Regions from separate parts of the Colwellia sp. BRX8-7 genome, predicted to be linked through region 3. Evidence: predicted binding sites of a transcription regulator. Region 3 holds the regulator's gene; each other region holds the start of a gene.
What was found. The regulator MetJ, encoded in region 3, represses methionine synthesis genes. The targets are predictions, from matches to a motif close to TAGACGTCTAGACGTCTA.
Positions count from the first base shown of each region.

Region 1: the regulator MetJ is predicted to act here: its motif matches at 2,298-2,315, upstream of msrA (peptide-methionine (S)-S-oxide reductase MsrA).
Region 2: the regulator MetJ is predicted to act here: its motif matches at 4,046-4,063, upstream of serA (phosphoglycerate dehydrogenase).

Region 1 is NZ_JACGVP010000001.1:464,449-470,061, reverse strand. It holds gene H4J57_RS02055 (acyl-CoA dehydrogenase family protein) at 1-614, shown strand, start outside; gene H4J57_RS02050 (tetratricopeptide repeat protein) at 760-1,608, shown strand; gene msrA (peptide-methionine (S)-S-oxide reductase MsrA) at 1,708-2,253, opposite strand; gene H4J57_RS02040 (HAMP domain-containing sensor histidine kinase) at 2,417-3,679, shown strand; gene H4J57_RS02035 (response regulator transcription factor) at 3,676-4,248, shown strand; gene H4J57_RS02030 (DUF3083 family protein) at 4,251-5,369, opposite strand; gene H4J57_RS02025 (DUF3820 family protein) at 5,497-5,613, shown strand, end outside.
Region 2 is NZ_JACGVP010000001.1:129,774-135,386, reverse strand. It holds gene H4J57_RS00565 (CYTH domain-containing protein) at 1-574, shown strand, start outside; gene H4J57_RS00560 (L,D-transpeptidase family protein) at 643-1,533, shown strand; gene serA (phosphoglycerate dehydrogenase) at 2,758-3,987, opposite strand; gene rpiA (ribose-5-phosphate isomerase RpiA) at 4,095-4,751, opposite strand; gene H4J57_RS00545 (5-formyltetrahydrofolate cyclo-ligase) at 4,803-5,405, opposite strand; gene H4J57_RS00540 (peptide MFS transporter) at 5,529-5,613, opposite strand, start outside.
Region 3 is NZ_JACGVP010000003.1:238,297-243,909, reverse strand. It holds gene metL (bifunctional aspartate kinase/homoserine dehydrogenase II) at 1-1,634, opposite strand, end outside; gene metB (cystathionine gamma-synthase) at 1,675-2,832, opposite strand; gene metJ (met regulon transcriptional regulator MetJ) at 3,016-3,345, shown strand; gene H4J57_RS04595 (hypothetical protein) at 3,368-3,721, opposite strand; gene H4J57_RS04590 (malic enzyme-like NAD(P)-binding protein) at 3,968-5,209, opposite strand.

The DNA.
Region 1 (5,613 bases), on a different contig from region 3:
GTAAGGGTATTTCATGTTTCTTAGTGGAAGCAAATACACCAGGTATTACGGTCAGTAAGCCAGAAGAAAAAATGGGGCAAAAAGCATCACCTACTAATGAAGTGAGCTTTAGTAATTGTCGGATACCTGCTAGTGCCATGATGGGCAAAGAAAATAAAGGCTTTGGCGTTGCGGTCGGCGAACTTGCGGGCGGTCGAATTGGTATTGGTTCATTAGCGCTAGGCATTGGTTTAGCCGCCATGGATTACGCTCGTGCTTTTATCACTGAACGTAAGCAGTTTGGCCAAGCATTATCAAACTTCCAAGGTTTACAATGGAAACTTGCTGAACGTTACACAGATTTAGAGGCAGCCCGTTTATTGTTAATGCAAGCTGCTTATACTAAAGAACAAGGGTTACCCTTTGGTAAAGCCGCTTCTATGGCGAAGTTATTTGCCGCAGAAAAAGCGAATACTGCTTGTTATGACGCTTTGCAATTAATGGGCGGTGCCGGCTATATTAAAGAATATCCGCTTGAGCGCATGGCTCGCGACGTACGTATTACCACTATTTATGAAGGCACCAGCGAGATCCAAAAAATCATTATTGCTCGTGAGTTATTAAACGAAGTCTAATTATTATTAGACTTATATGATACGAAAGCTGAACGTCCCTTTATTGATAGGCGTTCAGCTTTTTGTATTAAGGCACTTGCGCTTTTTATAATTGCCCCAAAATATAGATTATAGACGCTCATCAATAAACTAAATGGAAGTGAATGTGACTACAAATGCCATTGAAATTACCCTAGAAAATTTTCAACAAATTATTTTAGAAGAATCAAAATCGAAGTTAGTCTTAGTTGACTTTTGGGCGGCACAGGTCCCTGAAAGTTTGGAGCTAAAAGATAAGTTAGCCATCGGCTTGCAGGGTTTTGAGCAGTATATATTATACGCCACGGTTGATTGTCAAACTCAGCAACAAATTGCCCAACAATTTGGTATTCAAGGTTTACCTACGGCGATTTTAGTGAAAGATGGCCAACCACTTGATGGTTTAACTGGGCCACAAGATGACGACAATATAAAAGAATTTTTAGCGAATCATTTACCTAAAGAAGAAGACTTATTACTCATTCAGGCGCAAAAGTTATTAGCTGATAATAATATTAATGATGCCTTCACGGTCATTAATAGTGCTTATCAACTTAATAGTGAACGTGCCGACATTAAATTAATGATGGCAGATGTTTATTTACAAACGGGTAAAATAAGCGAAGCAGAATCTTTATTAACCACTATTTTAATGGTTGACCAAGACAGTCACTATCAAGCGCTTATCGCTAAACTTGAGCTTGCCAGTCAAGCCGCGGACTCACCAGAAATTAAAGCACTAGAAGCACAGTTAGTGGACGACGTTGACAACATTGCTTTACAACATCAACTTGTTGCGCAATACAGCCAAGTCAATCGACATGAAGAAGCGTTGACGTTACTGTTTCGTTTAATGCAAAAAGACAGTAGTGATGCTGCGAGCAAAGATCTTTATCTTGATGTGTTAAAGGCTTTACCTGATGGCGATCCATTAGCCAATAAATTTCGCAGAAAACTGTATACCTTAATGTATTAAATCAGTACTGGCAGTAGATGCGTGACACTGATTATTTCAGTGTTACGCACTTTGTGAAAGGTGAGGTTTAATTCTCAAGCTGACGATATTGCTTTAAGTCTATGATGATTTTAATTTATCCACGAACGTTTTTCTAAATTTTGCGAGCTTAGGCGAAACAATCGCCTGACAGTAAGGATTACCAGGATTATTATTGAAATAGTCTTGATGAACATCTTCACCAGAAAAGAACTCTGACGCTTGAGTTACTTCGGTCACAACCGCTGAGCTATACATATTGCTGGCGTCGACTTCTTTAATAATATCTTCAGCAATTTGCTGTTGTTCTTTGTTGTGATAAAAAATCCCTGAGCGATACTGGGTTCCTATATCGTTACCTTGACGATTTAATTGGCTGGCATCGTGTAGCGTGAAAAACACTTCTAATATTTCACGAGAAGTGATCGCTGCGCTATCAAAAGTTAACTGCACGACTTCTGCATGGCCGGTTTGACCCGAGCAAACGTCTTCATAAGTTGCTAACGCTGCGCTACCGCCCATATAACCTGATACGGCAGATTTAATGCCGATTAATTGGTTGTATGCACCTTCAATACACCAAAAGCAACCGCCTGCCAGGGTGATTTTTTCTTCATGTGATGACATTAAAATAAACCTTAATAAATTTGATTAAAATAACTGTATAACAATAGACGTTTAGATGTCTATATGTTTTTATCTGAAATTTAAAATAAACTGTTTTTGATCAGTTAAAATTATAAAAATTAGCGTAACATCAACAAATACGATTAACCAATATAAAAATATTATGTCTTTATTTTTTAGAAAGTTTAACCAAGTTCGCACCGTTCTTTTATTGCGCAGTGCGGCAATTATTATTCAGCTGATATTAATACTTTTTGTTAATGGCGTTTTAAACTATCAGCTGCCTTGGTTACCGCTCATTATTGTTATTTCAATTGAAGCTTTATTTACGTTAGTCAGCTATTTATATTATAAATCTGGGAAAGAAGCCGATAAGCTCGCCTTACTTGGGCAGATTTGCGCTGATATCTTATTTCTCTCACTTATTTTATATTTTAGCGGCGGAGCAACTAATGCTTTTGTCTCGTTATTACTTATTCCTATTGCTATTGCTGCTGTGACGTTAACACCGTTATTACTTGGAAGTGTCGCACTATTAGCGATTGCTTCATACAGTGTTTTATTGTGGTTATTACCCATGTCAGTAATGCATGGCAATATGCAAAGCCACTTTATTGGTATGTGGATCAATTTTCTCTTTTCTAGCATTGTTGTTGCAACCGTTGTTGGCCAAATGGCACGAAGAATTTCTCAAAAAGAACAGGCGATAGCTGCTTTTCGGGAAGAGCAATTAAAGCAAGAAAAAATTATGTCATTAGGGGTCGCTTCTGCGCAAATAACTCATCAGCTCGCTACTCCGATAGCAACTGTACAGCTGCTTGTCGATGAACTCAGTGAAGAGCTACCTGAGCACCCTGCGATTGTTGACCTACAAGGACAGTTATTACGTTGTAGCAGAAGTTTAGCTGAGTTTCGTAAAATGGTTTTCGAGATTAAAGAGCAAAAGTCAAAAGAGGTACTTTGTGCTGATATTGTGCAAGAAATGCGTGATCATATTAACTTAAATTATCCTGATGTTAGGGTGAACTTTTTGTCTGAGACGCACCAATCAATACTCAGTGAAAACGCTAAAGTATTGGCTGATGCTTCATTATTGCCAGCGATTTTAAATTTAGTTAATAATGCGATTCGAGCCACTAAAGCCAGCGGTAGTGATAAAATTGAGTTATCTAGCTTGTTTGATGAAAAAAATTGGCAACTCAGTATTCGTGATTTTGGTTGTGGTTTTACCCAATTAACACTAAGTGAGTTAGGCGTTAAACCCGTAAACAGCAAGCAAGGATTAGGTATGGCGGTATTTTTGAGTCATGCAAGTTTAGAGCGATTAGGTGTGACACTTACCTTAACCAATCACGTTGCTGGTGGCGCATTAGTAACGTTGAAGTTACCGTTAGTGGTTAATGATATGCAGGAAAAAAGTGAATGAAATTATTAATTGTTGAAGATGACAGTACCTTTGCTAATACGCTTAAAAGGCGTATGGAAAAACATGGCTACAGCTGTTGGTTGGCCGATAATATTAACGATGCATTATTAACCTGTCATCGTCAATTGCCTGAATTCATATTGCTCGATATGAAACTCCATCATGAAAGTGGCTTAAATTTGATTAATCCGATGAGGAAGCTATTGCCAAAGAGTCGTATTATTTTGTTAACCGGTTTTGCCAGTATCGCTACTGCCGTTGACGCAATAAAGCTTGGCGCAGATGATTACTTAACCAAGCCGGTCGATACACAGACTTTATTATCGGCTTTAGCTAAAAACGCTAACAGTTCGTCGCTAAAAAAATCAACATTGGCTGCAAATCCAGCAACAAACATTATAAATGAGCCAACGTTGTCAACCGAGCAGGTTGAATGGGAGTATATTCAACAAGTCTTAAAATTTAATAATGGTAATGTTTCAGCAACGGCTCGTCAGCTTTCAATGCACCGCAGAACCCTACAACGCAAGCTACAGAAAAAACCAACGGTTAATGGCGAAGTTGATTAACCTTAGTTTTCAATATTATAAGCAATATGCTGGTGAAACCTTAACGTTAATTCATCTTTATTAATGGGGATTTCGAGTTCGGTCGCTAATAAACGCATTGCCTGTTCTATTTGGTTAATAAACTTGCCATAGCCGCTGTGCTGGGAATCTTCTGCGGTAGCCACAAAGATAAGTTGTACGTTATCAACTAACTCATCGGCTTTCCATTTACTCACCAAGCCACAGGGACTCTGTTTAGGGTTATAACCTAACATTTGTAACTCACCCATCTTAGAAATTATTTCATGCAAACTATGTCGGACAATGGGGACTAAACCATTAGCGATTAACGCCCCATTATTTAAATTAAAACGCTTAGCCACCAGTGAAAAAGTATCAGTTAAATAAGTATAAAGCGGATTGTATGGATCTTTAGAATTGGGATCAATGTCGACTAAACCCAATAAACGATTATCAATCGTTAGATTAATTACCGCATAACTTATTGCCGATGCGTTCGGTGTTATAACAACGTTTTGTGATTTATAGCGTTCATCAATCGGCCGTAACTTATGTGCTTGTGTGCCTAAGCAGCCTTTATTTTTAGCAAATAAATCATAGGTAAGATGTTGATGATCACGTAAACGTATCGCTTGGTTAGGTAATTTTGTTTGCTCGATAAAACTATGCAGTAACCGAGTCACTTTTTGATGAAATGCCGCGGCATTAAAACGAATGTCGTCGCCAGAGGCTAAAAACAGCAGGGTGATCTTTTTTGCGCGAATACTGGCATCAAAAAAAGAATTTTGTAATTGATGATTTTGAGGATCGTAATAAAATAAAATTTGCTGGCTGGTTTGCCATTGGTGCATTTCTTGACTGTAGCGAACGCGAACTAATTTATCGTTAGCAATAAATAAGCTACTTTGTATCGCATAGTCATTACTTAGCGTAAATAATAATTGTGATAAACTTTGATAAAAATCATAGTAAGGTTGAGTGCTATGCGTTGAAATATTTGGAGAAATTAACTCTATTAATTCATCGGTAATGGCAAACTCAGCTAAAATATATTGGTTATCTCGCGCATTTGAAGGAATATAAGCTTTGTGCGCCGCACTGCGTTTTCTTATTATAGACATGTTCGTTCCCTGTTTGAAGTTAGTCGATAAACTTAGGATGATTATAAATAGACCTTGTGACACTTTTATGATGTTAAAAGGTTTTGAGTTATTATCCCGACAAGAAAATTTAATAAGTAGAGAAACTATGTTTTCAGATCAACAAGCTTTGCTCGATGCTGTAAATCAAATAATGCCTTTTGGAAAATATGCAGGTAGACCCTTACTAAAATTGCCAGAGCCTTACTTAGTGTGGTTTAAATCA
Region 2 (5,613 bases), on a different contig from region 3:
TAATAAAACGGGTAATTATAGACGCAAGTTAAATTACAGCGAACAATTGGTAGAACAACTAAGAATGGAGAAACGTCGTCTCCCCACTAGCGAAAATGTCATCGAATTATTGCATGGCCAGCGTTTTAATACCCTGCAGGCTCATTTATTGGAAATGCTATTAACTGAAGATACACAGTTTAGTGACTCTTTATTACCTTTTGCGCAGCAAAGTTTAACGAAAAGTATGGCGGTGTTATTTGCTGATAGCACACCAGCGCAGTCGCTGAGTAGTGAGCAATACTTATCACAAGCAAAACTGTTAAACCGAAGTTTACTGACAGGAACTTGGTTTGGTTTATTGTTTGATGAAGAAGAACGTAAACACTATCGAGCACCTTGGTTGGACATTCAGCAAGGGATCAGTGAATTACAAACATTATGGATTATTCACCAGCAACTACAAACGTTAGATGAAAAACCTAAAAAACTCGTTTTGTGGCAAGGAAGCAAAGTTGAAGGGTTACTTATTGCGTTAGACAGCTCCAGAAATATGGCGTTATTAACAAAGCCGTACTGGTTAGATGAGTCATAGCTGTTTATCGGTTCGAATAGAGAAAGGTTTTAGATAATGTTGAAGATAATTAGTAGGGTCATAAATTAATGAAGTGGGTTGTTAAATTAAGTTTATTGTTAAGTAGTTTTATTACCTGTGTAAGTTTGGCGAGTGTTTATAATCTCCCAGCCGCCAATTCAAGGTTAGTGGGCGAGGATATTATCCATAAAGCAGTAAAAGGCGATTACTTTCAAGCTTTAGCTGAAAATTATAATGTAGGTTTTTTTGCCTTACTTGCCGCTAACCCCGGTGTTGATCCTTTTTTATTGGCTCTTGATGATAATATTGTTATTCCTAAACAGATGCTTCTACCCTTCGGTAAGCGTGAAGGTATTGTCATTAATCTCGCTGAGTTACGCTTGTACTACTACCCGAAAGGAGAGAAATTAGTTTACGTTTTCCCTGTGGGTATTGGTAGAGAAGGACTAGAAACACCACATTTAACCAGTACTATTGGCGACAAACGTAAAAACCCGAGTTGGCGTCCAACAGCAGAGATGCGCGCACGTTATTTTGCCGAACATGGCAAAGAGATGGTCAGAGAAGTACCCGCAGGACCCAATAATCCCTTTGGTAAATATGCATTACGTATTGGCACAAGTGAGTACCTACTTCATGGCTCCAATAAGCGCTTTGGTATCGGTATGCGAGCAAGCTCTGGCTGTATTCGTATGTACGATGATGACATAGAATGGTTATATAATAACATTCCCGTAGGCACACCTATTCGCATATTCGAACAGCCCATTAAAATGTCTTATGAACAGGAAGGCAAAAAGATAGAAGTACATCGCCCGTTGACACCTGATGATGGCGCCGAAGTTGAATTAGCGATGACAAAAGCAGTAAAACATTTTATCGGTAATGATGTTCAAATGTTAAAGAAAGTGAGTTCACTACTAGCTAATCCAGAAGGTGTAGTCGTATCATTAAATTGAGCTAAAGGGATATTGTAAATTAGCATGAAATAGAACTCCGTTAGGATGAACTCAAATTTCGTTAGGGTGAATTCAAGCTCCGTTAGGATGAACTCAAACTTCGTTAGGATGAATTCAAGCTCCGTCAGAATGAACCCAAACTTCGTCAGAATGAAGCCAAACGCCGTCATCCTGAACTTGTTTCAGGATCTGTACCTAACAACTAGAAGCCCAGATACTGAAATGAATTCAGCATGACGGGAATGGAAGCTGAAATAAATTCAGCATCAACGCAACACCCATCAGCATGAACGCAAACTCCATCAGGATGAACTCAAACTCCATCAGGATGAACTCAAACTCCATCAGAATGAACCCAATCGCCGTCATCCTGAACTTGTTTCAGGATCTCATCCTTAACAACCCAAAGCCCAGATACTGAAATAAATTCAGCATGACGGGAATGGATAATGAAACAAGTTCAGTGTGAACCCAAACTCCATCAGCATGAACCCAACTGCCGTCATCCTGAACTTGTTTCAGGATCTCGTCCTTAACAACCCAAAGCCCAGATACTGAAATAAATTCAGCATGACGGGAATGGATACTGAAATAAATTCAGCTTCAACGCAACACCCATCAGCATGAACTCAAACTCCATCAGAATGAACCCAATCGCCGTCATCCTGGACTTGTTTCAGAATCTCGTCCTTAACAACCCAAAGCCCAGATACTTAAATAAATTCAGCATGACGGGAATGGAAGCTGAAATAAATTCAGCATGACGATAGTGGATACTGAAACAAGTTTAGTGTGAACCCAACCCCCCATCAGTATGAACTCAAACTCCATCAGAATGAACCCAAACTCCGTCATCCTGAACTCGTTTCAGGATCTCGTCCTTAACAACTCAAAGCCCTGATACTGAAATAAATTCAGCATGACGAGACCAGATACTGAAATAAATTCAGCATGACGATAGTGGATACTGAAATAAATTCAGCATGACGGGAGTGGATACTGAAATAAATTCAGCATGACGGGAATGGATACTGAAACAAGTTCAGCATGACGGGAATGGATACTGAAATAAATTCAGTATGACTACAAGTTCGTTCATTTCAGTATTATCGGGGCTGTATTCGGTTTTGTTACACGGTCAAATGATGGATCGTTAATGTGGCAATAAAAAAACGAGACTTATTAAGTCTCGTTTTTTATTGTTTACGCTAAATACTCAGAAAACTAATGAAGAATACGTGCGCGTATTGTGCCGTCAATTTGTTTTAATTCGCGTAATGCTAATACACTATCTTGTGCTTCAATATCAATAACTACATAACCAATTTGATCGTCTGTTTGTAAGTATTGTGCGGCAATATTAATATTGTGCTTAGCAAATGCTTGGTTAATTTGAGTTAACACGCCTGGTTGATTGCGGTGTATATGTAATAAGCGGCTTGTTCCCGTATGACCAGGCAAAGAAACTTCAGGGAAGTTTACAGCCGAAAGTGTTGAGCCGTTGTCAGAGTATTTTGCCATTTTGCTGGCAACTTCTAAGCCTATATTCGACTGGGCTTCTTTCGTACTACCACCAATATGTGGTGTCAAAATAACGTTGTCGAATGCGCGTAATGGTGAAATAAACTCTTCATCATTACCTTTAGGTTCAACAGGGAAAACATCGATTGCTGCGCCAGCGACTTTTTTACTTTTAAGCGCTTCAGCTAATGCGTCAATATCAACGACAGTACCACGAGAAGCATTGATAAAAATAACACCGTCTTTCATGAGTGCAAATTCTTTTGCTGCCATCATGTTTTGCGTTTGAACCGTTTCAGGTACGTGTAAGCTAACTACATCAGCTTCTTTTAATAAAACTTTTAAACTTGATGCTTGGCTCGCATTACCTAAAGGAAGTTTGGTTTCGATATCATAAAAGCGTACTCGCATACCTAAGGTTTCAGCTAAAATGCCTAATTGCATGCCAATATGGCCGTAACCAATAATACCTAAGGTTTTGCCACGAGCTTCTACCGAGCCAGCCGCAGATTTATTCCATTCACCGCGATGAGCTTTTGCGCTTTTTTCAGGAATACCACGTAATAATAATAAGGTTTCACCTAATACTAGTTCGGCAACCGATCGTGTATTTGAAAACGGGGCATTAAAGACTGGAATGCCACGTTTTTGTGCCGCTTTAATTTCAACTTGGTTAGTACCTATACAGAAACAACCAATAGCCGCGAGTTTTTTTGCATGGCTTAGTACATGGTCAGTTAACTGAGTACGAGAACGAATACCAATAAAGTGAACATTAGCAATTTTTTTGATCAAATCTTCTTCAGCAAGCGATGTACTAATACATTCAATATTGCTGTAGCCTTTCATTTTTAACTCTTCAACAGCGCTCGGGTGGACACCTTCAAGTAATAAAATCTTAATTTTTTCTTTTGCTAATGAATTATTGCTCATTTTCTAATATCTCATGTAGGACTATAGTGGTCATTGCCTTAACCAAATATAAAGTGTTTAGATGGCTAGATTTCTAAACTAGCATATAGTGTATAAACTCTAAAGATTTATTTTATGAGTTTTGCGCCATCTTGAGTGCCTAAAATTAAAACATCAGCGCCACGTAGTGCAAATAAACCATTAGTAACAACACCTACAATGGCATTAATATCGCTTTCAAGTTTTTTAGGATCAAGTATCTCTAAGTTATGCACATCAAGAATTACACAACCGTTATCAGTAATTACGCCCTGACGATAAACCGGGTCACCACCTAACTTAACAAGTTCGCGCGCTACATAGCTTCGTGCCATAGGAATAACTTCTACCGGTAAAGGAAATTTTCCTAGCATTTTTACTTGTTTACTTTCATCGGCAATACAGACAAATGTTTTTGCTACGGCCGCGACAATTTTCTCTCGGGTTAGTGCAGCACCACCACCTTTTATCATCGACAGATATTCAGTAATTTCATCGGCGCCATCAACATAAACATCAACGCTACCGACATTATTCAATTCAAACACTTCGATACCATGGGCTTTCAATCTTTGAGTCGACGCTTCAGAGCTAGAAACTGCACCTTCAATGTCGTCTTTGATTGTTGCTAGGGCGTCAATAAAGTGATTAACAGTAGACCCGGTGCCTACGCCAACAATGGTATCGTTTTTAATAAATTCGAGTGCTTTAAGGGCTGCTGCCTTCTTCATTTCATCTTGTGTCATGTGAATCCTAATTAGCGAGGGGAAATTAGGTAGAAGTATATCAGCAGATGATTAAATATCGAAGTTATAGCTGGTGGTTGGAGTGATAATTTTAGGCAGGGGAATATCCCAACTTTCAAAAGGAATCGTGTTAACTTTTTGGCAATCGTGAGCTAAGCCAATTGGTAAGGGTTTAGCTTGTTTGTTTTGTTGATATTGAGCATGCCAAGCCGAAAGTGTTCGGTCATAAAAGCCACCACCCATGCCTAAGCGATTACCATATCGGTCAAAGGCGACTAAGGGAGTAAAAATAATATCAAGCCCAGCGACCGTTATTATATCTTGCACGTTAAGCTTAGGCTCTAAAATACCATATTTGTTTTTGACGAGAATAGACGTCTCAGCATATTTTAAAAATAGTAAATTATTCTTACTAAAAGGATGTATTACCGGTAAATATACGGTGATGTTATTTTGCCAGCACCAATCAATAAAAGGCTGAGTATTTAACTCGCCATCATTAGCTAAATAAATCGCAATGTGTTTAACGCCTTTGACTACTTGTTCTTTAATGAGTCTTTTAGATAATAAAAGTGATTGTTCTGCTTGCTGGTCAGCGCTTAATAAACTGCGTTGATAGCGAATTTCTTGGCGAAGCACATCTCTTGTTTTCATGATATTTAATCCCCTATAAAATAAGCCTAACGACAACAAGTAAGTTACAGTAAAAATTAGCTATAAAAAAGCCAACAATAAATGTTGGCTTTCAAAATCACTTTAACGATGACGGGCAGTTAACTAAGCGTTAGTCGTTGCCGTTGAACCATTTGCGTTAGTCGTAGATGCTTCTGAATCATCAGGCAAATTTTCCCAAAATCTAGAT
Region 3 (5,613 bases):
TCACTAAAATGTTCGCTAGGGGTGATATCGACAACAATTAATTCGTCGTAAGGATGGTTCGTTAACCACGACATCAATAAGGCATTATCACAAGGCGTAGCATCTCTTTCATAGAGCGACATTGCTTGATTAACATCGATACCATCGGTATTAAGCAGTGCTTTTTTAGAAGTGACTAAACCGACTAAATGAACGTTCTCTAACACAGAGACTCGATTGAGTTGCGCGGGTAACAAGTCTAAGAATCGTTGACCTATATTACCAAGCCCTGAAACAACAACACCTATGTGTCGAGCGTCTTTAGTCATATCATAATGAACATTATTAAGTAACTCACCGGTACAACTCTGCTGAAGAATGGCGATAATACTATGCTCACTTAACGAGTTCACCACCTGCAGTACATGAGTATGCTTGAGGGCACGTTTAAAGCGCGCTTGGATATTACCTTGATTTACCACACTATGACCAACAATCGCTATAATCGACACCGGTGTGAATGATACTTCGGTATCATGACTCGCCAGCCACTGACTCACTAATTTTTGTTGTGTTTGGTGGATAACCATAAAGCCTTGCTGAATATCACTACATATCGCAGAAAACTCATTACTGGCTTGTTCACCAAACGAACCGGCTAAACTGGTCGATTTTACCAGTAACAGATCGTTAAGCGAGGTAACCGACAGTTCCTGTTTAGCAATTTGACCAAATTTTCCTATCTCTGTACCAGAAATTTCAGGATCAAAGCTACTTGCTACATGAAGGTGTGTGCTGTGGTTAGTGAGCGGCTGTAAGGTTTTTGCATGCAGAACCGGGTTACCTAAGCGGCCCAATTCTTTCGCGACACCATTAGGTAAGCGATGTAATTTACGGGCAAGTGGTACAATACGAGGATCGGCACTATAAATGCCATCAACGTCAGTCCATAGGGTAACATTCAGCGCGCCCGACAGTGATGCAATAATTGTTGCTGAATAGTCACTACCATTACGACCTAAAGTACAGGTTTCACCTTGAGAATTTTTAGTGATATAACCAGTAATAACCGCCAACTTTCCTTTTTGTAAATTCTGCTGAAAATTTTGACTACTTTGCTGATTGTCGACTGCACAGTCTTTATCATTATTGATAACCAGAAAGTCACGCGCGTCAATAGCATAACTTGGACAAACTTTTTCACTTAACACCGCCGATAATAAACGCGCCGACCACAGTTCACCAAATGCCAGCATATCTGCATGGTGTTGGCTTGGCTGATCAGATAACCAAGCCGTTAATTGTGTTATATCATCAGACAAAACCTTGATAAGGTCTGCTGCACTGCTAGGGTTCAATAACTCACCAATTAATGTGCTTTGTGATTTCTCTAGTGTTTCAATAGCCAAAAACAGCTCGTCACTTTTTTCAAGTGCGAGTTTATAAATATTGAATAAGTCATCCGTAGTGTTTCCATTTGCCGAAACAACAACTAAATCATTTAGTTGACAGTTTTGACGAATAATATCAACCACACGTTCAATACATTGGGTAGTTGCTAAGCTACTGCCACCAAATTTGTGTACATGAATAGCATGCTTCGCCAGTTGATTATTCCCTGATGATAATTGTTCTACTGTATTTGACTGTGTCATTTTCACTCATTAATTCTTCTACTAAAAATAGTCTACAACTTTAAATTTGGCTTACCGATAAAGCTTGTTCTAAGTCATTAATAATATCACTAACATCTTCAATACCGACAGAAATTCGAATTAAAGATTGAGTGATACCTGCTGCAATTTGTGCTTCAATTTCCATACCTGCATGGGTCATCGTTGATGGATGACTGATTAAACTTTCAACGCCACCTAATGACTGTGCCAAGGTAAAGAGTGATAAGTTGTCAAAGAGTACTTTAACCGCTTCAACACCACCTTTTATTTCGAAACTCATCATAGCGCCAAAATCTTTTTGCTGACGCTTAGCAATTTCGTGTCCCGGGTGATTTTTTAAACCAGGAAAGTATACCGCGTTAATTGCTCGATGATTTTCTAAGTATTTTGCAACAGCATTAGCATTTTCTTGATGCTGTTTCATGCGCAGTGGTAAGGTTTTTAAGCCACGTAATGCCAGATAGCTGTCGAAAGGTGAGCCCGTAATACCAATACAATTTGCCCACCACGCTAGCTCTTCACCCAGTTCTTTTTCTTTTGTTACTAACACCCCACCCACAACATCACTATGACCATTAATATATTTAGTTGTCGAGTGAAAAACAATATCAGCACCTAATAATAGCGGTTGCTGTAACAAGGGAGAAAGAAACGTATTATCTACTGCCACTAAAGCACCAACAGCATGACTGGCTTGAGTAACCTTTTTTATATCAACCAGCCGTAATAATGGGTTACTGGGTGACTCAATCAAAACTAATCTTGGCTTTTGTTCAAGCGCTTGCGCTAACGCTTGATCATCGTTTTGATCAACAACAAGCACATTAAATAAGCCACGTTTTGCTAGGTGGGTAAACAAGCGATAACTTCCACCATAGCAATCATGTGGAATAACAACCGTATCTTTTGTTGTCAGTAACTGACAAATTAAGTGCACCGCTGACATTCCTGTGCTGGTAACAATGCCTACAGCACCCTGCTCTAAATCAGCGATAGCTTGTGCAAACGTGCTTCGAGTGGGGTTGCCTGTTCTGGAATAATCAAATTGGCGCTTATTGTTGAAGCCTTTTAAAGCATAAGTACTCGATAAATGAATGGCAGGAACAACCGCACCGTGATGTTCATCACTATTAATGCCGGCTCTAACAGCTAATGTTGCTGGTTTTTTGCTTGTCATTTTTTGCTCCAATCGGGCAGTAAAATCAAATAGATGTTTGGACGTCTATAACTCTAAACGCTTTACTTTTGTCGGTCAAGAACTTTAGACTTCTAAACTTCTACACATTCGTTATTGACTCAACGCCAACAACCAGTAAAATCTAACTTATAAAAAGTAATTTAGCTAAACAAAGGTAATTAAATGGCAAAGTGGAATGGCGATTATATAAAACCATACGCCGAACATGGTAAAAAAAGTGAGCAAGTTAAAAAAATCACGGTCTCAATCCCGTTGCGGGTACTGAAAGTGTTAACGGATGAACGTACTCGTCGGCAAGTTAACAACTTACGCCATGCAACTAACAGCGAATTGTTATGTGAAGCTTTTCTGCATGCTTTTACCGGACAGCCTCTTCCTGATGATGGCGATTTAACAAAAGACAATACAGAGATGCTACCTAAAAGTGTGCGCGAAGCCTTAATAGCAAAAGGTATTACCGACTTCAGTCAATTTGAAATTGAAGACGAGTAGCTTAGGGTTTTAATACACTTCCTTAAAAAGACGCTCTGGCGTCTTTTTTTATGCCCATACGGTAAGCATCTACAATAGCCAGTAACCAACAAGTTAATAGTGTATAGGTTAATGTACTCATTAAGATAGGGTCAACAATAATGGGATTTTTTGACATCTCAGCGATCAGTGCTTGGCTATTGAGCGCAACGTCACCTGATTTAACTTTATTAATAAGTGGCTGATATTGCCTCATCACTTCTTCAATATACAAATATACCGTCACTGAGAAACTTAAAATAAATAACGTAGCCCGTCGATAAGCGTGACACATTAGTTGGCCAATACCCGGGTAAACAAGTGCTGAGAGTAAAACGGCTTTCGTTGAAGTTTTCATTGTTATTCGTCCTACTCAATATTGTTATGCTTTGCCATCGGTGACATTGTCTACAGAGGTGCAAGTATTAATGATTTGTCAGGAATATAGATGACGTACAAGAGGTAACTGCTGCTGCGTTACCCTATTTCTTAATTCCTACTTTCTGCGTCCATGTAGTCACTGCACCATGACCTACTATTTGTCATGAATAAAAAAAGGAGAGTCGAGCTCTCCTTTTACAGCGTTATTAATAAATACTACTGATTATTCCATATAGTTTTCAGGTAATTCTAGGGCTGCCACTCCAGACTCAACCGCCGCTTTAGCAACGGCAAGCGCTACTCGACCACACAAACGTGGATCCATCGGCTTAGGAATAATATACTCCTTACCAAAGGTCAAACTTTTCTCACCACTAGCATCTAACACTTCTTGCGAAACAGGTTCCTTTGCTAATTCACGAATTGCATGGACAGCGGCAATTTTCATCTCATCGTTAATCGTTCTAGCGCGAACATCTAAAGCGCCACGAAAAATAAAAGGAAAACATAACACATTATTGACCTGGTTAGGGTAATCAGAGCGACCTGTAGCAATAATAAGATCATCACGAACAGCAAGCGCTAATGAGGGTTTTATTTCAGGATCTGGGTTTGAACAAGCAAAGATAATTGGATTGGGTGCCATTAATTTTACATGCTCAGCAGAAAGTAGATTAGGTCCAGAAACACCAACAAATACATCTGCGCCATCGATAACATCTTCAAGGGTACGTTTATCAGTATTATTAGCAAACATACGCTTATATTCGTTAAGATCATCACGTCGGGTGTGAATGACACCTTTAGTATCAAGCATGTAGATTTTTTCGCGCTGAGCGCCACATTTGATTAATAGTTCCATACAAGCAATCGCTGCTGCGCCTGCGCCAAGACAAATAATGTTGGCATCTTTAATACTTTTACCTTGGATTTCCAAGGCATTGATCATTCCAGCAGCGGTAACAATAGCTGTACCATGTTGGTCATCGTGAAATACCGGTATTTTACAACGTTCAATAAGTGCTTTTTCAATAGCAAAACACTCTGGTGCTTTAATATCTTCTAAATTAATACCACCAAAACTGTCAGCGATATTGGCGACCGTATTTATAAATTCTTCAACTGTCTTATGTTTAACTTCGATATCAAATGAATTAATACCTGCAAATCGCTTAAATAATAATGCTTTGCCTTCCATTACCGGCTTAGCCGCCATACCACCTAGATTACCTAACCCTAAAATAGCGGTACCATTGGTAATAACAGCGACGGTATTGCCTTTGCCCGTATATTTGTAAACATCATCGGGATTTGCCGCAATTGCGCGAACCGGTTCAGCAACACCTGGGCTATAGGCGAGTGCTAAATCACGGCTAGTTTCAGCGGCCGTGGTTAATTCAACACTTATTTTTCCAGGTGTTGGGAATTGATGGTAATCAAGTGCTTGTTGGCGAAAGTCAGTCATGATTGATCCTATGCGTTAGGTGAATTTATTGTCTTATATATGCCATTTTTCACGTTTTATTTTGTTTATATACAGCATAGTTTTATAGACTCGTTATCAATCAAGATACACCTTTGTCTGTGATCTTTAAAAAGTAACGGGTATATACTATTGTAATCTTACATTTTGTTCCAACGTTATTCTTATATAAAAAAGTGCTAGAAGCTATAACAAACATACCCTTAGCCCTTTTGTATTGCACATCATAAAACTAAATATTCGCTATACAGCTTAATCTATTCACCGTATTTTATGACCACTTTTATAAACTTCTTTGACTTAAAAAATTTAGCCATCGATTTTTCTTTTTTTCAATACACAACAACGAATTTATCGGTTAAGTTATCCAATTAATAATTAATCTT